Regions from separate parts of the Streptomyces sp. NPDC048295 genome, predicted to be linked through region 3. Evidence: predicted binding sites of a transcription regulator. Region 3 holds the regulator's gene; each other region holds the start of a gene.
What was found. The regulator HrcA, encoded in region 3, represses chaperone genes, less so after heat shock. The targets are predictions, from matches to a motif close to TTNGCACTCNGNNNNNCNGAGTGCNAA.

Region 1 (6,936 bases), on a different contig from region 3:
CCGCCGTCGCGGAGACGTCGTACGGATTCACCACGACCGCGTCGCCGCCCAGTTCCTCGTACGCCCCCGCCTCCCGCGACAGCACCAGCGCGCAGCCGTGGTCGGAGACGACCGGGATCTCCTTGGCGACCAGGTTCATGCCGTCCCGGATCGGGTTGACGAGCGCCACGTCGGCCAGCCGGTACGCGGCGAGCGAGCGGGCGAAGTCGTCCTTGACGTGCAGCACGACCGGCGTCCAGCCCTGCGTGCCGTACACGGCGTTGATCTCGTCGGCGACCCGCCGCACCTCGGCCGTGTAGTCCCGGTACACCGCGAGGTCCTGCCGGGAGGGGTAGGCGAAGGCGACATGGACGACGCGCTCGCGCCACTCGGGCCGCTCGTCCAGGAGCGCGCGGTACGCGAGCAGCCCGCGCACGATGTTCTTGGACAGTTCCGTCCGGTCCACCCGCACGATCGTCCTCCGGCCGGGGCCGGTCTGCTCGCGCAGTGCCGCCATCCGCTCGTCCACGTCCGCCTCGTGCGCCCGCCGGCGCAGGAAGTCCGCGTCCGCGCCGAGCCCGTGCACCCCGATCCTGGTCCGCCCGGTGCCGCCCAGGATCCGGGTGCAGCAGCCGATGAACGCGTCCGCCCAGCGCCGGGTCAGGAACGCCGCCCGGTCCGCGCCCAGGATGCCGTGCAGCAGCTGTTCGGCGATGTCGTCGGGGAGCAGCCGGAAGTAGTCGACGGGCGCCCACGGGGTGTGCGAGAAGTGGCCGATGCGCAGATCGGGGCGGAGCTCGCGGAGCATGCCCGGCACCAGCGCCAGGTGGTAGTCCTGCACCAGCACCGCGGCGCCCTGCTCCGCCTCCTCGGCGAGCGCCTCGGCGAAGGCCCGGTTGTAGGTCTCGAACGACGCCCACTGCCGCCGGAACTCCGCGTCGAAGACCGGCTCCAGCGGTGTCTGGTACAGCATGTGGTGGACGAACCAGAGCACCGAGTTCGCGATGCCGTTGTACGCGTCGGCGTGGACGTCCGCGTCGATGTCGAGCATCCGCACGCCCGGCTCACCGACCCCGCGCCGGACCGCCTCCCGGTCCCCGTCACCGAGCGCGGCGCACACCCACAGCTTGTCGTCGACGGCGCTCAGCCCGGAGACGAGCCCGCCGCCTCCCCGCTTCGCGTCGAGCGATCCGTCCGTCCCCAGGGTGTACGACACCGGGCCGCGGTTGGAGGCGACGAGGACCTGGGCGGAGGGCCGGACAGCGGACTGGGCTTCGTGCTCGGAGACCATGTTGCGGAATCTAGCCCGATCACGAACCGCCCAAACGTGCGAAGTCAGGCCGCGCGGCGTGAAACGTACTCCTCGATCTCGCACATCGGGGGCCGCTCCTCGGTGTCCACGGCATGGGTGCGCGGTACGAAGCCGTTCTCGCCGCGCTCGAACTGGGTGAGCACCGGGCGTACCAGGTGCCCGCGGGACAGCCGCAGCTGCGCGGTCCGGTAGATCGCCGCCGCCATCCGGCCGAGCGCCTGCCCGTCCTGGTGCCGGTGCTTGCGCACCCCCACGTCGACCTGGGCCAGCGCGTCCAGCCCCACGGTGTGCAGCGCGTCGACCAGGAGGCCCAGCTCCACTCCGTAGCCGACGGGGAAGGGCAGCCGTTCGAGCAGGGAGCGGCGTACGGCGTACTCGCCGCCCAGCGGCTGGACGAAACCGGCCAGCCGCGGCCAGTGCAGATTGAGCAGCGGACGGGCCACCAGCTCGGTCACGCGACCGCCCTGGCCCGCTGTCCTGCCGGAGTCGGGCCCATCGGGATCGGTGCCGAACGGGCGGTCGTACATCGCCTTCACGAACTGCACGTCCGGGTCGGTCAGCAGCGGGCCGACGATGCCGGAGACGAAGTCCGCCGAGAAGTCCTTCAGGTCGGCGTCGACGAAGCACACGATGTCACCGCCGGTGACCAGGAGCGACCGCCACAGCACCTCGCCCTTGCCGGGCACGGCCGGTATCCGGGGGAGTATCGCGTCACGGTGCACCACCCGGGCGCCGGCCTCCCGGGCGACCCTCGCGGTGGCGTCGGTGGAACCGGAATCGATCACCACCAGCTCGTCGACCAGCCGGACCTTCTCCATCAGCTCGCGCCGGATCGTCGCGACGATCTCGCCGACCGTCGCCTCCTCGTTCAGTGCGGGCAGCACGACGCTGACGCTCCCGCGACCCGCTTCCCGGGCCGCGGCCCGGGCGGCCAGGAGGCGGTCCATCGGGCGGTCGGCGGCCGACCAGGAACGCCTGGCCAGCCAGCATTCGACCTCTTCCAGCACGGTCGATACTCCCCTGTATGTGATCCATCTCGCGGTTCGGACGACTATCTCAACAGTCCGGTGCTTCGGTTACAGTCTTGAACAACGCGGACGACCATCGCATGCCGGGGTCCGTCCGCCGATAAATGCCCGGATCGAAGATCCGGTGCCACAGCGCTCATCCAGAGGGACTGAGGGAACGGCCCGTTGAAGTCCCGGCAACCCCCCCACCGACCGTGAGGTCCGGTGAGGAAGGTGCCAATTCCGTCTCGTGGCGAAACGCGCCACGGGGAAGATGAGGAGAAAGGGCCTCGCCATCATGGCTGCGCAGACCGTTGCAGTAAGCACCAATTCTTCCGTCGACGCCGAAGCCGTCGACCTCGGTCCCGCCTCGGGCCTTTCCTGCCGCGAGTGCGGTGAGCGTTTCGAACTCGGCCCCATTTTCGCCTGCGCGTCCTGTTTCGGGCCGCTCGAAGTCGCGTACGACCTGCCGAGCGGCTCCCCCGAAGAGCTGAAGAAGCGCATCGAGGCCGGCCCGGCCAACATCTGGCGCTACGCCCCGCTGCTGCCGGTCCCCGCCGATGTCGCCGAGAAGCCGAACCTGAACCCCGGCTGGACCAAGCTCGTCCAGGCCGACAACCTCGCCCGTGAGCTCGGCGTCGAGCAGGGCAAGCTGTTCGTCAAGGACGACTCCGGCAACCCCACGCACTCCTTCAAGGACCGCGTCGTCGCCCAGGCCATCGAGGCCGCCCGCGCCTTCGGCTTCACCACCCTCTCCTGCTCCTCCACCGGCAACCTCGCCGGCGCCGTGGGCGCCGCCGCAGCCCGCGCCGGTTTCCGCTCCTGCGTGTTCATCCCGCACGACCTGGAGCAGGGCAAGGTCGTCATGGCCGCGGTGTACGGCGGTGAGCTGGTCGGCATCGAGGGCAACTACGACGACGTCAACCGCTTCTGCTCCGAGCTCATCGGCGACCCGCTCGGCGAGGGCTGGGGCTTCGTCAACGTCAACCTGCGCCCGTACTACGGCGAGGGCTCCAAGACCCTTGCGTACGAGATCTGCGAGCAGCTCGGCTGGCGGCTCCCGGACCAGCTGGTCATCCCGATCGCCTCCGGCTCGCAGTTCACCAAGATCGACAAGGGCCTCCAGGAGCTGATCAAGCTCGGCCTCGTCGAGGACAAGCCGTACAAGCTCTTCGGCGCCCAGGCCGAGGGCTGCTCGCCGGTCTCGGTCGCCTACAAGGGCGGGCACGACGTCGTCCGGCCGCAGAAGCCGAACACGATCGCCAAGTCCCTCGCCATCGGCAACCCGGCCGACGGCCCGTACGTCCTGGACATCGCCCGCCGCACCGGCGGCGCCGTGGAGGACGTGAACGACGAGCAGGTCGTCGACGCGATCAAGCTGCTGGCGCGCACCGAGGGCATCTTCGCCGAGACGGCGGGCGGTGTGACGGTCGGCGTGACGAAGAAGCTCATCGAGGCCGGTCTGATCGACCCGTCGCTGACCACCGTCGTACTCAACACGGGTGACGGCCTCAAGACCCTCGACGCGGTGGCCGACACCTCTCAGGCGACCGCGACGATCCGTCCGAGCCTGGACGCGTTCCGCGCCGCCGGCCTCGCCACCAGCTGATCACCCGAGACTTCAGGAAGGGCACCCACCATGAGCGTCAAGGTCCGCATCCCCACCATCCTCCGCACCTACACGGGCGGCCAGGCCGAGGTCCCGGCCGAGGGCTCGACCCTCTCCCAGGTCATCGAGTCCCTGGAGCAGAACCACCCGGGCATCGCCGCCCGCGTCCTGGACGACCAGGGCAAGCTGCGCCGCTTCGTGAACGTGTACGTCAACGACGACGACGTGCGCTTCGAGGGCGGTCTGGAGACGGCCACGCCGGACGGCGCCGGCATCTCGATCATCCCGGCCGTGGCCGGCGGCTGCTGACGCCCCGTCCGACCGCACCGCGTTATCGAATTGCCCCCTCCGCTTCAATCGCGGAGGGGGCAATTCTGCATGGTTGAGCGGGGTAGAGTGTGGGAAGTCCCCCCAGCTGCCCGTGCCGCCCGCATACGAGAATGCGCCCGGCCACGACAAGATGCAGCCAAAGTGCGCGATCCGCTTGAGGCATAAGTCGCCTTTGCCCGGCCCGACTTGCCCAGGATTCATATGAATTCCTCATATCCGGGCGTTCGGTTCTGCCGAGAATTCTCGTCCGATTGACCTGTTGCAGAGGGCAGTTGGGCAGATACATTCAGCCGCGGTCGACGCGTTCCGGCGCACACACCCTCTCCTGTCGGAGGGTGAGTTCTGACCCGGGTCCGCGAAGTGCGGTCCTGCGCAAGGGCCAGTAATAGGGGAGTTAGGCATGGCTCAGGGCACCGTCAAGTGGTTCAACGCGGAGAAGGGGTACGGCTTCATCGCGGTCGACGGTGGTGCGGATGTTTTCGTCCACTACAGCGCGATCCAGATGGACGGGTACCGCACCCTCGAAGAGGGTCAGCGAGTTGAATTCGAGATCTCGCAGGGCCAGAAGGGGCCGCAGGCAGACATGGTCAAGCTCGCCGTCGGCTGAGTTCGAGCGGTCGGCCAACCACACCACTCACGCATTGCACTCACGCACTGCACTCACGCACTGAGGGCCCGTACCCCGGGGGTACGGGCCCTCAGTGCGTCTCGCGCGTGCCCCGCCCGCGCTCCCGCGCGCCCCGGCGCGGTGTCCACATCGCGAGGGGGACGCTTGCACTCTCGGGGGTCGAGTGCTAATCATTGGCGTTAGCACTCTCCAGGTGAGAGTGACAGAACTTGGACCGGGCCGGTGAGGCCCGCAGGTCGGTGGGGCAAGGAACCACCGGTCACGCAGGCCGTCCGTCGCGGGCGCCACTCGGTCCGGAGAAATCCACCCCTGTCCGGGAGGACCACTTCACATGGCCAAGATCATCGCGTTCGACGAGGAGGCCCGGCGCGGTCTCGAGCGCGGCATGAACCAGCTCGCCGACGCCGTCAAGGTCACCCTTGGCCCCAAGGGTCGCAACGTCGTCCTTGAGAAGAAGTGGGGCGCCCCCACGATCACCAACGATGGTGTTTCCATCGCCAAGGAGATCGAGCTGGAGGACCCGTACGAGAAGATCGGTGCGGAGCTGGTCAAGGAGGTCGCCAAGAAGACGGACGACGTCGCCGGCGACGGTACGACCACCGCCACCGTTCTCGCCCAGGCTCTCGTCCGCGAGGGCCTGCGCAACGTCGCCGCGGGTGCCAACCCGATGGCTCTCAAGCGGGGCATCGAGAAGGCCGTCGAGGCCGTCTCCGCCGCCCTCCTGGAGCAGGCCAAGGACGTGGAGACCAAGGAGCAGATCGCTTCGACGGCCTCCATCTCCGCCGCCGACACCCAGATCGGCGAGCTCATCGCCGAGGCCATGGACAAGGTCGGCAAGGAAGGCGTCATCACCGTCGAGGAGTCCCAGACCTTCGGTCTGGAGCTGGAGCTCACCGAGGGTATGCGCTTCGACAAGGGCTACATCTCGGCGTACTTCGCCACCGACATGGAGCGCATGGAGTCGTCCCTCGACGACCCGTACATCCTGATCGTCAACTCCAAGGTCAGCAACGTGAAGGACCTCCTTCCGCTGCTGGAGAAGGTCATGCAGTCCGGCAAGCCGCTGCTGATCATCGCCGAGGACGTCGAGGGCGAGGCCCTGTCGACCCTGGTCGTCAACAAGATCCGTGGCACCTTCAAGTCCGTCGCCGTCAAGGCCCCGGGCTTCGGTGACCGCCGCAAGGCCATGCTCGGCGACATCGCCATCCTCACCGGTGGCACCGTCATCTCCGAGGAGGTCGGCCTCAAGCTGGAGAACGCCGGTCTCGACCTGCTCGGCCGCGCCCGCAAGGTCGTCATCACCAAGGACGAGACGACGATCGTCGACGGTGCCGGTGACAGCGACCAGGTCCAGGGCCGCGTCAACCAGATCCGCGCCGAGATCGAGAACTCCGACTCGGACTACGACCGCGAGAAGCTCCAGGAGCGCCTCGCGAAGCTGGCCGGCGGCGTGGCCGTCATCAAGGCCGGTGCCGCGACCGAGGTCGAGCTCAAGGAGCGCAAGCACCGCATCGAGGACGCGGTGCGCAACGCCAAGGCCGCCGTCGAGGAGGGCATCGTCGCCGGTGGTGGCGTGGCTCTGCTCCAGGCCTCGGCCGTCTTCGAGAAGCTGGAGCTCTCGGGTGACGAGGCGACCGGCGCCAACGCCGTCAAGCTGGCGCTGGAGGCCCCGCTCAAGCAGATCGCCGTCAACGGTGGTCTCGAGGGCGGCGTCGTCGTCGAGAAGGTGCGCAACCTGGCCGTCGGCCACGGTCTGAACGCCGCGACCGGCGAGTACGTCGACATGATCGCCGAGGGCATCCTCGACCCGGCGAAGGTCACGCGCTCCGCCCTGCAGAACGCCGCGTCCATCGCCGCGCTCTTCCTCACCACCGAGGCCGTCATCGCCGACAAGCCGGAGAAGGCCGCCGCGGCCGCTCCGGGCGGCATGCCGGGCGGTGACATGGACTTCTGATCCTGACGGATCGGCAGTTCCTGTACAGCTTTGCCGCGTCGGCCCCCTGGACCAGCTGGTCCAGGGGGCCGACGTCCTGCTGTGCGGACACCCTCTCCGGGAAGCGCTCCGAGGGCC
Region 2 (6,936 bases), on a different contig from region 3:
GGCACGGCGCTGATCACCTTCGAGGAGTCCTACGACGTCATCAGCGCCGGGATCGGTGCGCTCCTCGCCGTCCTGGGCGTCGGCTGCGTGGTGCCCGCGGCCGTCCTCGTCGTCGTCGGCCTGCGCCGCGACATCAGGATCCGCCGGCTGCTCGACGCCTGGGGCGGCCTGGACCGCGATCCGGCGCGCGACGCGGCCCTGCGGATGCCGGGCGCCTCGCTCGCCTGGCTGCTGATGTCCTTCGCGCTCTGCGCGGCCGGGCTGTACACCTGCTTCGCGGTCCCGGCCGGCGGCACGCTGGAAGGAAGCGCCTACGGCCTGGCCGTCCTGGTCATGGGGCTCGGGCTGACCGGCTGGATCGTCGGACTCATCGGCCTCGTCAAGGCATTCGCCCACCGGCGCTGGGTGCTGCGGGTACTGGCCGGGGCGCCCGCCCCGGAGCCGCTGTTCTCCGTCGGGGGCGGTGCCCACCGCTGACCGCGGAACTATCCTGACGGGACACATGGGTCACGCCGGGGGAGGGCGACATGGAGTGGTACTGGTGGGTGCTCATCATCTTCTGGACGGGCGGCTTCGGATGGGCCGTCGACAACGTCCGTACGGCACTGCGCAATCGGCACGACCGCAAGCTGGAACTGCTGGAGGCCTCCAAGCAGGAGAGGCTGGCCCTCGAAGCGGCGAACAGGGCGCCGGAGCCGGTCTGCGGCTGCACGCACCATCTCGCCAAGCACGACAAGCAGGGCAAGTGCCATGAGCGGGTCGAGGTGCCGACGGCCTGGGACGAGTCCAAGAAGCCGGTCCGCTTCGAGTCCGGGCAGTGCAACTGCCAGCAGTACGTGGGCCCCCAGCCGCTCTCGCAGGTGTACGCGGACGAACTGACCGACCTCGCCTGACCGGCCGCCCGGCGCCTCAGGCCGGGCCGGTCAGCGGGTGGCCGATCAGCATCGTCGGCGCTCCGGCCACCCGGGTCAGGAAGACCGTCGCGGAGTTCGGCCCCTGGAGCTTCATCCGGCGTCGCAGCTCCTCCGGTTCGACCGCCGAGCCGCGCTTCTTGACGGTCAGTACGCCCACCTTCCGCTCCCGCAGCAGCGCCTTCAGCTTCTTCATGTTGAAGGGCAGCTCGTCGGTGATCCGGTACCCGGAGGTGTACGGGGACTCGTACGGCCGGTCGCTCGTGATGTACGCGATGGTCTCGTCGATCAGCCGGCCCTCGCACCGCGCGACGACGTCGGCGACCAGATGGGCGCGGATGACGGCGCCGTCCGGCTCGTACAGATAGCTGCCGACCGGACCGACGGGCGGGGCGGGCAGCGGGGCCCCGGACCACAGCGTGGCCCCGGCGGGGAGCACGGTGGCGCGGTACGAACCGGCCGCGAAGCCCTCGCCGAACCAGAGCACCGCCTCCTTCACGTCCCCGCCGTCCGAGATCCATTCGGCCTCCGCCTGCGCCGGGATCGCCTCGTGCGGGATGCCCGGAGCGATCTTCAGCGCGGCGCGGGGGGCCGCGAGCGCGGCGGCGGTCGCCCAGGAGAGCGGCGGCGAGTACGCCTCGGGGTCGAAGATCCTGCCCCTGCCGCCGCGCCGGGCCGGGTCGACGAAGACCGCGTCGTACGGCGTGGTGTCGATCTCGGCGACATCGGCGCACCGCACCTCGATCAGCCCGTCCAGCCCGAGCGCGGCGGCGTTGGCGCGGGCGACCTCGGCCGTCAGCGGGTCGCGGTCCACGGCGAGCACCGAGATGCCCGCCCGCGCGAGCGCGATCGCGTCGCCGCCGATCCCGCAGCAGAGGTCGGCGACCGAGCGCACCGCACCCGTCCCGGCGAACCGCCGCGCGCGATGGGCGGCCACCGACGTACGGGTCGCCTGCTCGACGCCGTTGGGCGTGAAGAACATCCGGTACGCGTCCTCGGCGCCGAACTTCGCCACCGCCCGCTGCCGCAGCCGCGCCTGCCCCAGCGCCGCCGACACCAGGGCGGCCGGGTGGGTGCGGCGCAGCCGGGTGGCGGTGGCGAGTTCCTGGGCGGGGTCGTACGACCGCAGCTCGTCCAGGAGCGCGGTGCCTTCGGGAGTGCGCAGGGCCAGGAAGGCGGCGAGGGGGTCTCCCCCGCTCGATCCGGGCCGGGAGCCCGGGGAAGGGGCGGGGGCGTCGGACCGGTCGTCGGCGGACGGGTCGTTCGGGGCGAAAGCGTTCACCCGCCCCATTGTGAGCCAGCCGGGTAGACCGGCGGGCCCGGCGGCGGTGTCGGGCCGGCGGGCCGGTCACGTACTGGCAGGATGCGACGCCATGCAACTTGTGCGACAAAAGGAAAAAATGACCATGAAACGGAGCGGATCGGCCACGCCCGATTCCGGGCGGAGGCGGCGCCCCGGCGGGCGCCGGCCCGCCTGCGCCGTCCTGGTCGCGCTCCTGGTCGCCGCGGCCGGCTCCGGCTGCGCCTCCGGGTCCGGCGGGCAGCCGGGCGACACCGAGCACCGGGACCGGCCGGCCGCCGGGCACCCGGGCGGGGACCCCGCCCCGGACCCCGCCGCCGGGCATCCGGGCGGCCCCGGCCGGCTCGCCGGCCAGGACCGCGCGCCCGGCGCCCATGAGAACGCGAAGTTCAGCCCGGCCGTGCGGGCGGCACTCGCCAAGAAGTGGGGGCTGGGGAAGCCGCCGCTGATCGCCCCGCGGCCGCCCGCCGTGAAGCCGCGCATCACCACCCGCGAGGGCTTCGAGGTGAAGGGTGGCGACGACTCGCTGCCGCCGGTCTTCACCACCGTCCCGACCAAGGACCGCGTCGTCTTCCTGACGATGGACGACGGCTCCGAGAAGGACCCCGAGCTCTTGCAGATGATGGACGAACTGGACATCCCGTACAGCGCGTTCCTCAGCGACTACGAGGTGAGCGACAACTACGGGTACTTCGGCGAGGCGCAGCGGCTGGGCGTCACCCTCAACAACCACACGCTCAACCACCCCTATCTGCCCGGCCTCTCGTACGCCGGGCAGAAGCGCGAGATCTGCGGCCAGCAGGAGATCATCGAGAAGCAGTTCGGGAAGCGGCCCAGGCTCTTCCGCCCGCCGTACGGCAACTACAACGGGGACACGCTCCGCATCGCGAAGTCCTGCGGGATCAAGGCCGTGCCCCTCTGGAACGCCGAGGCGTTCCCGGACCACATGGAGTGGCGCGAGGGGGACCAGGACCTGCACCCCGGCGACATCATCCTCACGCACTTCCGGGGCCGCGCGGAATGGGGCGGCAGCATGGCCGACCTGGTCCGGGCGGTCATGAAGACCGTCACGGACCGGGGCTACGCCGTGGCCCGCCTGGAGGACTACGTATGAGGGGCGCGCACCGGCTGCTGGCCGGACTGCTGGTGGCCGGTGCGCTGGTGGCCGCCACCGGCTGCGCCCAGTCGGTGGACCCGATCGAACGGCTGGGCCGCAAGGCCGCACAGCGGGTGCACCATCCGTCGCCCACGCCTGCGGCGGGTCCGTCGGCCCGCGGCGATCACGGCGAGCCGGGGTCGACGGTCGTGATCTCCTGCCGTCAGCCGCCGGAGTCCCGGCACTCGCGGCTGTCGCCGCCGCTGAGGCACTGGTGGCCGGTCCGGCCCGGATCGTCCGAGGGGGCGGGCGCGGGCGCCGGGTGCGAGCGGCGGTAGTCCCCGTGCCCGGCCTGCACCGTCACCATGCACAGCACCAGCGCCGCCAGCAGCTGGATCACTCCCGCCCAGGGCCAGTTGCTGCGGATCAGCACGACGCCGAACAGACAGGTCACCGCGGCGATCGCGCCGAAGACGAGGACGGGTGTCCAGTCCATCGGCGGTGGGCCTGCCGCCTTCGTGCCGCCGGGTTCCGTGCGCGAAAGGGCCAGTTGGAGGGCGGCGACCGCACAGATCAGTGCCTCCAGAAGGACCATCAGCAGTCCGAGCACCACATCGAGGCAGCCGTTCACGGCGCGCGACGCGTACGGCCGCGGCCCGGACCGCTGGTCCGGCCGTGGGGAGGGGGAAGGGCGGGTCATGTCCACACGGTCGTACGGAACGGACCGGTCCGTCCGTACGTTGTCCTCATGTTGTCCGGACTGTTGTCCGGACCGTGCCCCGGTCGTCGCCTCCAGGGCCGTCGGAGCCGCCCGCCGGCGACGCCACGATCGCTCGAATTGGCACTCCGCTTGACCGAGTGCTAATCGCGGTCATAGTCTCGGTGCTGGCACTCACCACTGGAGAGTGCCAGCAGTACTGCGCGACTGGCAGGTCCGGCACCCGCGACGACGGATCGACCTGGTCGCCACCCCAAGACTGTTACCCCGTGAGATCTCCGAAGGGGGAGACCGGATCGTGTCGACCGCCAGCTCCAAGGTTGCGATCAAGCCGCTCGAGGACCGCATTGTGGTCCAGCCGCTCGACGCCGAGCAGACCACGGCCTCCGGCCTGGTCATTCCGGACACCGCCAAGGAGAAGCCCCAGGAGGGCGTCGTCCTGGCCGTGGGCCCGGGCCGCTTCGAGAACGGCGAGCGCCTTCCGCTCGACGTCAAGACCGGCGACGTCGTGCTGTACAGCAAGTACGGCGGCACCGAGGTGAAGTACAACGGCGAGGAGTACCTCGTCCTCTCGGCTCGCGACGTGCTCGCGATCATCGAGAAGTAATTCACCCACGTTTGCTTCTGTTCTGCGCCCCTGGCCCCCGCGAATAACCAGCCGGGTGGTCGGGGGCGCAGTTCGTTCGAGAGGAAAGCTCAGCTCCCATGGCGAAGATCCTGAAGTTCGACGAGGACGCCCGTCGCGCCCTTGAGCGCGGCGTCAACAAGCTTGCCGACACGGTCAAGGTGACGATCGGCCCCAAGGGCCGCAACGTCGTCATCGACAAGAAGTTCGGCGCTCCCACCATCACCAACGACGGTGTCACCATCGCGCGCGAGGTCGAGCTCGACGACCCGTACGAGAACCTCGGTGCCCAGCTGGTGAAGGAGGTGGCGACCAAGACCAACGACGTCGCGGGTGACGGTACGACCACCGCCACCGTGCTCGCCCAGGCGCTCGTCCGCGAGGGCCTGCGCAACGTCGCCGCCGGTGCCTCCCCGGCCGCCCTGAAGAAGGGCATCGACGCCGCGGTCAAGGCCGTGTCCGAGGAGCTCCTCGCGACCGCCCGGCCGATCGACGACAAGACCGACATCGCCGCCGTGGCCGCGCTCTCCGCGCAGGACCCGCAGGTCGGCGAGCTCATCGCGGACGCGATGGACAAGGTCGGCAAGGACGGTGTCATCACCGTCGAGGAGTCCAACACCTTCGGTCTGGACCTCGACTTCACCGAGGGCATGGCCTTCGACAAGGGCTACCTGTCCCCGTACATGGTGACCGACCAGGAGCGTATGGAGGCCGTCCTCGACGACCCGTACATCCTGATCCACCAGGGCAAGATCGGCTCGATCCAGGAGCTGCTCCCGCTGCTGGAGAAGGTCATCCAGGCCGGTGGCTCCAAGCCGCTGCTGATCATCGCCGAGGACGTCGAGGGCGAGGCGCTGTCGACCCTCGTCGTCAACAAGATCCGTGGCACCTTCAACGCCGTCGCGGTGAAGGCCCCGGGCTTCGGTGACCGCCGCAAGGCCATGCTCGGCGACATCGCCACCCTCACCGGTGCGACCGTCATCGCCGAGGAGGTCGGCCTCAAGCTCGACCAGGCCGGTCTGGACGTGCTGGGCACCGCCCGCCGCGTCACCGTCTCCAAGGACGACACGACGATCGTGGACGGCGGCGGCGAGCCCGGCGACGTCAAGGGCCGGGTCAACCAGATCAAGGCCGAGATCGACGCCACCGACTCCGACTGGGACCGCGAGAAGCTCCAGGAGCGCCTCGCGAAGCTGGCCGGCGGCGTGTGCGTGATCCGTGTCGGTGCCGCCACCGAGGTGGAGCTCAAGGAGAAGAAGCACCGTCTGGAGGACGCCATCTCCGCGACCCGCGCCGCGGTCGAGGAGGGCATCGTCTCCGGTGGTGGCTCCGCTCTGGTCCACGCCGTCAAGGTCCTGGAGGGCAACCTCGACAAGACCGGCGACGAGGCCACCGGTGTCGCGGTCGTGCGCCGCGCCGCCGTCGAGCCGCTGCGCTGGATCGCCGAGAACGCCGGCCTCGAGGGCTACGTCATCACCTCGAAGGTCTCCGAGCTCGACAAGGGCCAGGGCTTCAACGCCGCGACCGGCGAGTACGGCGACCTGGTGAAGGCCGGCGTCATCGACCCGGTCAAGGTCACCCGCTCCGCGCTGGAGAACGCCGCGTCCATCGCGTCGCTGCTGCTCACGACCGAGACCCTGGTCGTCGAGAAGCCGGCCGAGGAGGAGGCCGAGGCCGCCCACGGCGGTCACGGCCACTCGCACTGACGCGTAGCCGTTCAGGGCGCACAGCCGCAGAAGGCCCCCTGTCCCACCGCTCGGCGGAGGGACAGGGGGCCTTCGGGCGTTCAGGCGCGCGCCGCGGTCCCGTCGAGGGCGCCCAGCTCGCGCATCAGGCCCATGAGGTCCTCGTGCCACCAGCCTTCCTTGATCCTGCCGTCCTCGAACCGGAAGATCGTGGTGCCGGTCATGACGCACTGCCTGCCCGTGGGGGCGATGCCCATGAACGCGCCCTTGTGGGTGCCGGTCCAGGTCCACAGCGTCACGACGTCGTCACCCCCGCAGATCTGCCGGTCCAGCTCGAAGGTGAAGTCGAAGGCGGCCCGCCAGCGGGCGACGTCGGCGCGCAGCCGGCCGGAACCGACCATGGTCCGTTCCGGCCTCGCGATGCCGTGGTCGGTGTAGTCGGCCGCGAACACCTCGTCGATGGCGTCGAGATGACCGCCGACGGCGATCTCGTGGAAGAAGCGGCGGGCCTGCGCCTGGTTCAGCTGCTCGTCGCGGACCACGTCGAGGTCGGTGAAGGAGGGCATGCCGTCGCAGAGCGCCACCATCTCCCGGAAGATCC
Region 3 (6,936 bases):
CGAGGCCTCGGACCTGCTCGCCGGCCAGCTCGACGAGGACATCGTCGCGGCGCTCTCCGGACAGTTACTGGTGCCCAGACTCGCCGACTGGTGCGCGATCTGGCTGGAACCCGAGAACGGCGGCCCCTCCGCCGTCCCCCGGCTCGCCAGCGTCTGGCACCGGGACGAGGCCGAGACCGCGCAGCTGCGCACCCTGCTGGAGCAGGACCCGATCCGGCTCCCCGAACGGGTCGGCACCGGCCCCGTCTCCATGCCGTGGCCCGGGGGCGAGGAGGAGGGCGCGAAGGCCGACGAGCCCGCCGTGTCGGCCCTCGCCTACCGGATCACCTCGGGCGGCCGGACCCTGGGCGCCGTACTTCTCGGCCGGGAGGGCCTGGCCCGCGTCCCCGACGAGGTGACCGCGCTCATCGAGGACTTCGTACGCCGGGTCGGCCTCGCCGTCGGCGCCGCCCGCGCGTACACCCGGCAGGCCACCATCAGCCGCATCCTCCAGCGCGCCCTGCTGCCCGGCAAGGTCGCCGACATACCGGGGGTCACCAGCTCGCTGGTGTACGAGCCCAGCGACGACGGCGTCGTCGGCGGTGACTTCTACGACATCTTCCCGTGCCCCGGCGACCGCTGGTGCTTCGTACTCGGAGACGTGCAGGGCAGCGGCCCCGAGGCCGCCGTCGTCACCGGCCTCGCCCGGCCCTGGCTGCGGCTGCTGGCCCGGGAGGGCTTCGGTGTGGGCGAGGTCCTGGACCGGCTCAACCGGCTGCTCCTCGACGACGCGATGGAGGCCGCCGAGGCCGCCGCGCTCATGGTGGCCGCGGCCGGCGGCCAGCAGACCGCGGACACCGGACAGTCCCGCTTCCTGTCCCTGCTGTACGGAGAGCTCGTACCGCTGCCCGGCGGCGGCGTGCGCTGCACCCTGGCCAGCGCCGGCCACCCGCTGCCGCTGCTGCTGCGGCCCGACGGCGAGGTGCGCCCGGCCGCCGAGCCGCAGATGCTGCTCGGGATCTTCGACGACGTCGCCTACGAGAGCCAGAGCTTCGATCTGGCGCCCGGCGACAGCCTGCTGTGCGTCACGGACGGGGTGACGGAGCGGCGCTGCGGACCGCTGATGTTCGACGACGGGGACGGACTGGCCCAGGCGCTGGCCGACTGCACCGGGCTGTCGGCGGACGGGATCGCGGACCGGATCAAGCGGGCGGTGCACGAATTCGCCGAGCGGCCGCCCGACGACGACCTGGCGCTGCTGGTGCTCCAGGCCGGGTGAGGACCCGCGCCGGGGCACGGGCGGCCCCCGCGGCCACGGACGTGGCCGGGCGTTCCCCGGCGGCGAGCGACAATGGGCGGTATGCCTTCCGTACTGCCCGATGGTGAACCCGTACCCGACGACGGGGCGCTGCCCCGCCACGCCCTGGAAGGCGCGGCCGGCCGGCCGCTCGGCTTCTATCTGCACGTGCCGTACTGCGCGACCCGCTGCGGCTACTGCGACTTCAACACCTACACCGCCACCGAGCTGCGCGGCTCCGGCGGCGCGCTGGCCTCCCGGGACAACTACGCCGAGCACCTGATCGGCGAGGTCCGCCGGGCCCGCAAGGTCCTCGGCGACGATCCGCGTCCGGTCCGCACGGTCTTCGTCGGCGGCGGCACGCCGACCCTGCTGGCGGCGGCGGACCTGGTCCGGATGCTGGGGGCGATCCGGGAGGAGTTCGGCCTCGCGGACGACGCCGAGATCACCACCGAGGCCAACCCGGAGTCGGTCGGCCCGGCGTACCTCGCCGAGCTGCGGGAGGGCGGCTTCAACCGGATCTCGTTCGGGATGCAGAGCGCCCGGCAGCACGTGCTGAAGATCCTGGACCGCACGCACACGCCGGGGCGGCCCGAGGCGTGTGTCGCCGAGGCCCGGGAGGCGGGCTTCGAGCACGTCAACCTCGACCTGATCTACGGCACGCCCGGGGAGTCCGACGACGACTGGCGGGCCTCGCTGGACGCGGCGATCGGTGCGGGGCCGGACCATGTCTCGGCGTACGCGCTGATCGTCGAGGAGGGGACGCAGCTGGCGCGGCGGATCCGTCGCGGCGAGGTCCCGATGACGGACGACGACGTCCACGCCGACCGCTATCTGATCGCCGACGAGGCGATGGCCGCGGCGGGCTTCTCCTGGTACGAGGTGTCGAACTGGGCCCGGACTCCCGAGGGCCGCTGCCTGCACAACGAGCTGTACTGGCGCGGGGCCGACTGGTGGGGCGCCGGGCCCGGGGCGCACAGCCATGTCGGCGGGGTGCGCTGGTGGAACGTGAAGCATCCGGGGGCGTACGCGCAGGCGCTGGCCGAGGGGCGGTCGCCGGGTGCCGGGCGCGAGATCCTCTCCGCGGAGGACCGACGGGTCGAGCGGATCCTGCTGGAGCTCCGGCTCGCCGACGGCTGCCCGCTGTCGCTGCTGGCCCCGGACGGTCTGGCCGCGTCCCGCCGCGCCCTGGCGGACGGGCTCCTGGAGTCCGGGCCGTACGAGCAGGGGCGGGCGGTGCTCACCTTGCGGGGGCGGTTGCTGGCGGACGCGGTGGTGCGGGACCTGGTGGACTGAGGGTGCGGGCCGCGGGCCGTGGCGCGGGGTGCGGTGGTGTGCGGCTGCGGGGTGCGCCTGAGGCGGGCGTGTTCCTCTGCCCCGCCCGTCCCGGTAACCGGGGCCCCGCCTCCGGACCCGCGCTCCTCAAGCGCCGGTGAGCCCCTCCGGAGGGGCCGGAGGGCCCCTGGCCGCGCTCCTATTCCGGCGCCGTCACGAAGTCGATCAGGTGTTCCACCGAACCCAGCAGCGACGGTTCCAGGTCGCGGTACGAGTGGACCGTGGACAGGATGCGCTGCCAGGCCGCGCCGGTGTTCTCCGGCCAGCCGAGCGCGCGGCACACGCCGGTCTTCCAGTCCTGGCCGCGCGGTACCGCCGGCCAGCCCGTGATGCCCACGGAGGACGGCTTCACCGCCTCCCACACATCGATGTAGGGGTGGCCGACCACCAGCACGTCCGCGTCCGACACCCGGTCGGCGATCCGGGACTCCTTGGAGCCGGGGACCAGGTGGTCGACCAGCACGCCCAGCCTGGCGTCCGGGCCGGGGGAGAACTCGCGCACGATGGCCGGGAGGTCGTCGATGCCCTCCAGGTACTCGACGACCACGCCCTCGATCCGCAGGTCGTCGCCCCAGACCCGCTCGACCAGCTCCGCGTCGTGCCGGCCCTCCACATAGATCCGGCCCGCCCGCGCCACCCGGGCACGCGCCCCGGGGACCGCGATCGAACCCGAGGCCGTGCGGGCGGGGCGCACCGGAGCGGCGGCCGAGGGGCGGACGAGGGTGACCACCCGCCCCTCCAGCAGGAAGCCGCGCGGCTCCATCGGGAAGACCCGGTGCTTGCCGAAGCGGTCCTCCAGGGTCACCGTCGGCCCCTGGGCCGTCTTCTCGCAGCGGATCACCGCGCCGCAGAATCCGGTGGAGACCTCCTCCACGACCAGATCGGTCTCGGCGGGGACCTCGGGAACGGGGGCGGACTTCTTCCACGGCGGGGTCAGGTCCGGCTGGTAGCTGCGCATCGGACGACGATAGGACGACAACGCGTCACGACACGCCGAAGCGTACGGCCAGTTGTTCGCGCTGGTCCCGTACGAACGCCGCGTCCACCACCGCCCCGTGCCCCGGTACGTACACCGCGTCCTCGCCGCCCAGCGCCAGCACCCGGTCCAGCGCGGCCGGCCAGCGGGCGGGGAACGCGTCCCGGCCCGCCTGCGGTTCGCCGGACTCCTCGACCAGGTCTCCGCAGAGCACGATCGCGGGAGATCCGGGGACCACCGCCACCAGGTCGTGGCCGCTGTGCGCGGGGCCCACGTCGGCCAGCACCACCTCGCGCCCGCCGCCCAGGTCGAGCGTCCACTCGCCGCACACCTGGTGGTGCGGCGCCACCAGTGCGTCCACGGCCTCCGCCGCGTCGTGCTCGGACACCCCGTGGCGCACCGCCGAGGTGTGCAGCTCCGCCGCCTCCCGCTCCAGCAGCTCGGCCAGGCCGACCGCCCCGTACACCTCGGCGCCGGAGAACGCGGCGGTGCCCAGGACATGGTCGAAATGGGGGTGGCTGAGTGCGATATGCGTCACCCTCCGGCCCAGCAGAGCCTGAGCCTGGGTCCGTACCTCGGCCCCCTCGCGGAGCGACGATCCGGTGTCGTAGAGCAGCACGCCGTCCGTCCCGGCCACCAGTGCGACCGTCGCGTCCCATCCGGGAAGGCGCCGCCGGCCCACTCCGTGACCGAGTCGCTCCCACCCGAACTCTTCCCAAGAGGCATCCATACCGGGACGCTATCGGCAAACGACCTGCACGGTCTCGCGGTAGCGTGGCCGGTCGCCCTTGCTAGGTCCCCACTCGGCCGCCGTACACTGGCCGGGGGATTGCTGGCACTCGCGTTGACAGAGTGCCAAGCGGATTCCTGGGCAGAGAAACAGGAACGTCCCGAGAACCACCGAGGAACACAGCTGGAGGTGTGCGCGATGCTCAGCGAACGCAGACTCGAAGTGCTCCGCGCCATCGTCCAGGACTATGTCGGCACGGAGGAGCCCGTCGGCTCCAAGGCGCTCACCGAGCGGCACAAGCTGGGAGTCTCCCCGGCGACCGTGCGCAACGACATGGCGGTGCTGGAGGACGAGGGCTTCATCGCCCAGCCCCACACCAGTGCCGGACGCATCCCGACGGACAAGGGCTACCGGCTCTTCGTCGACAGGCTCGCGGGGGTCAAGCCCCTCTCGTCGCCGGAGCGCCGTGCCATTCACAATTTCCTCGACGGCGCGGTCGACCTCGACGACGTCGTGGGCCGCACCGTACGGCTGCTCGCGCAGCTGACCCGGCAGGTCGCCATCGTGCAGTACCCCTCGCTGACCCGGTCGACGGTGCGGCACGTGGAGCTGCTGTCCCTGGCGGCCGCCCGGCTGATGCTCGTACTGATCACGGACACCGGCCGGGTCGAACAGCGCATGATCGACTGTCCCGCCCCGTTCGGCGAGACCTCTCTCGCCGATCTGCGGGCCCGGCTCAACAGCCGGGTCGTCGGACGCCGTTTCGCGGACGTCCCGCAGCTGGTGCAGGACCTGCCGGAATCCTTCGAGAGCGAGGACCGGGGAACCGTGTCCACCGTGCTCTCCACCCTGCTCGAAACCCTCGTCGAGGAGACGGAGGAGCGGCTGATGATCGGCGGCACCTCCAACCTCACCCGCTTCGGGCACGACTTCCCGGTGATGATCCGGCCGGTGCTGGAGGCACTGGAGGAGCAGGTCGTGCTGCTGAAGCTGCTCGGCGAGGCCAAGGACTCGGGCATGACCGTACGTATCGGGCACGAGAACGCCCACGAGGGGCTCAACTCCACGTCCGTCGTCGCGGTCGGCTACGGTTCGGGCGACGAGGCAGTCGCCAAACTCGGCGTGGTCGGACCGACCCGCATGGACTACCCCGGAACGATGGGAGCGGTACGCGCAGTGGCACGTTACGTCGGACAGATCCTGGCGGAGTCGTAAGTGGCCACGGACTACTACGCCGTACTCGGCGTGCGCCGCGACGCATCCCAGGACGAGATCAAGAAGGCATTCCGTCGGCTCGCCCGCGAGCTGCACCCGGATGTGAACCCCGATCCGAAGACCCAGGAGCGGTTCAAGGAGATCAACGCCGCCTACGAGGTGCTGTCGGACCCGCAGAAGAAGCAGGTCTACGACCTCGGCGGCGACCCGCTGTCCGCCTCCGGCGGCGGTGGCGCGGGCGGATTCGGACAGGGCGGCTTCGGCAACTTCTCCGACATCATGGACGCGTTCTTCGGTACGTCGTCGCAGCGCGGACCCCGTTCGCGCACCCGGCGCGGCCAGGACGCCATGATCCGGCTGGAGATCGATCTGGCCGAGGCCGCGTTCGGCACCACCAAGGACATCCAGGTCGACACGGCCGTCGTCTGCACCACGTGCAGCGGCGAGGGCGCCGCCCCCGGCACCTCCGCCCAGACCTGTGACATGTGCCGAGGCCGCGGCGAGGTCTCCCAGGTCACCCGGTCCTTCCTCGGCCAGGTCATGACCTCGCGGCCCTGCCCGCAGTGCCAGGGCTTCGGTACGGTCGTGCCGACCCCGTGCCCGGAGTGCGCCGGTGACGGCCGCATCCGGTCGCGGCGCACGCTCACCGTGAAGATCCCCGCCGGTGTCGACAACGGCACCCGCATCCAGCTCGCCGGCGAGGGCGAGGTCGGTCCCGGCGGTGGCCCGGCCGGCGATCTGTACGTGGAGATCCACGAGCTCTCGCACGCGGTGTTCCAGCGCCGGGGCGACGACCTGCACTGCACGGTCACCATCCCCATGACGGCGGGCGCGCTCGGCACCAAGGTGCCGCTGGAGACGCTCGACGGCCTGGAGGAGGTCGACATCCGGCCGGGCACCCAGTCCGGCCAGTCGGTCCCGCTGCACGGACGCGGCATCACGCATCTGCGCGGCGGCGGGCGCGGCGATCTCATCGTGCACGTCGAGGTGATGACCCCGACGAAGCTGGAGCCGGAGCAGGAGCGACTGCTGCGGGACCTGGCGAAGATGCGCGGCGAGGAGCGGCCCACCGGCCAGTTCCAGCCCGGCCAGCAGGGACTGTTCTCCCGGCTGAAGGACGCCTTCAACGGCCGCTGACCGGTCTGCCGCACCCGTTCCGGACGCCGGACGGGCCCGCTCGACGGGCCCGTCCGGCGTTTGAGTACAAAGCGGACCCGTCCCGCGCGCCCCGCGCCGTGCCGGACGTGACACGATGCGGTCATGTCATCCGCGTTGACCGATCTCTGCCGGTATCCGATCGTGCAGGCCCCGATGGCGGGCGGCTCGTCCGGTCCGCAGCTCGCCGCAGCCGTCTCCGAGGCGGGCGGGCTCGGTTTCCTCGCCGCCGGGTACAAGACGGCCGAC

Region 1: the regulator HrcA is predicted to act here: its motif matches at 5,009-5,035, upstream of groL (chaperonin GroEL).
Region 2: the regulator HrcA is predicted to act here: its motif matches at 4,146-4,172, upstream of groES (co-chaperone GroES).

The regions. Positions count from the first base shown of each region.
Region 1 is NZ_JBEZLL010000017.1:165,718-172,653, forward strand. Features, by position in the region: gene AB0D53_RS24940 (trehalose-6-phosphate synthase) at 1-1,270, opposite strand, end outside; gene AB0D53_RS24945 (glucosyl-3-phosphoglycerate synthase) at 1,315-2,298, opposite strand; SAM riboswitch class I at 2,453-2,579, shown strand; gene thrC (threonine synthase) at 2,597-3,907, shown strand; gene AB0D53_RS24955 (MoaD/ThiS family protein) at 3,938-4,216, shown strand; gene AB0D53_RS24960 (cold-shock protein) at 4,638-4,844, shown strand; gene groL (chaperonin GroEL) at 5,197-6,819, shown strand.
Region 2 is NZ_JBEZLL010000003.1:350,871-357,806, forward strand. Features, by position in the region: gene AB0D53_RS06255 (hypothetical protein) at 1-477, shown strand, start outside; gene AB0D53_RS06260 (hypothetical protein) at 528-893, shown strand; gene AB0D53_RS06265 (class I SAM-dependent methyltransferase) at 910-2,202, opposite strand; gene AB0D53_RS06270 (polysaccharide deacetylase family protein) at 2,318-3,325, shown strand; gene AB0D53_RS06275 (DUF6234 family protein) at 3,531-4,007, opposite strand; gene groES (co-chaperone GroES) at 4,324-4,632, shown strand; gene groL (chaperonin GroEL) at 4,731-6,356, shown strand; gene AB0D53_RS06290 (ester cyclase) at 6,437-6,936, opposite strand, start outside.
Region 3 is NZ_JBEZLL010000008.1:102,938-109,873, reverse strand. Features, by position in the region: gene AB0D53_RS14345 (ATP-binding SpoIIE family protein phosphatase) at 1-1,258, shown strand, start outside; gene hemW (radical SAM family heme chaperone HemW) at 1,331-2,572, shown strand; gene AB0D53_RS14335 (DUF3097 domain-containing protein) at 2,751-3,569, opposite strand; gene AB0D53_RS14330 (MBL fold metallo-hydrolase) at 3,595-4,317, opposite strand; gene hrcA (heat-inducible transcriptional repressor HrcA) at 4,516-5,532, shown strand; gene dnaJ (molecular chaperone DnaJ) at 5,533-6,669, shown strand; gene AB0D53_RS14315 (nitronate monooxygenase) at 6,793-6,936, shown strand, end outside.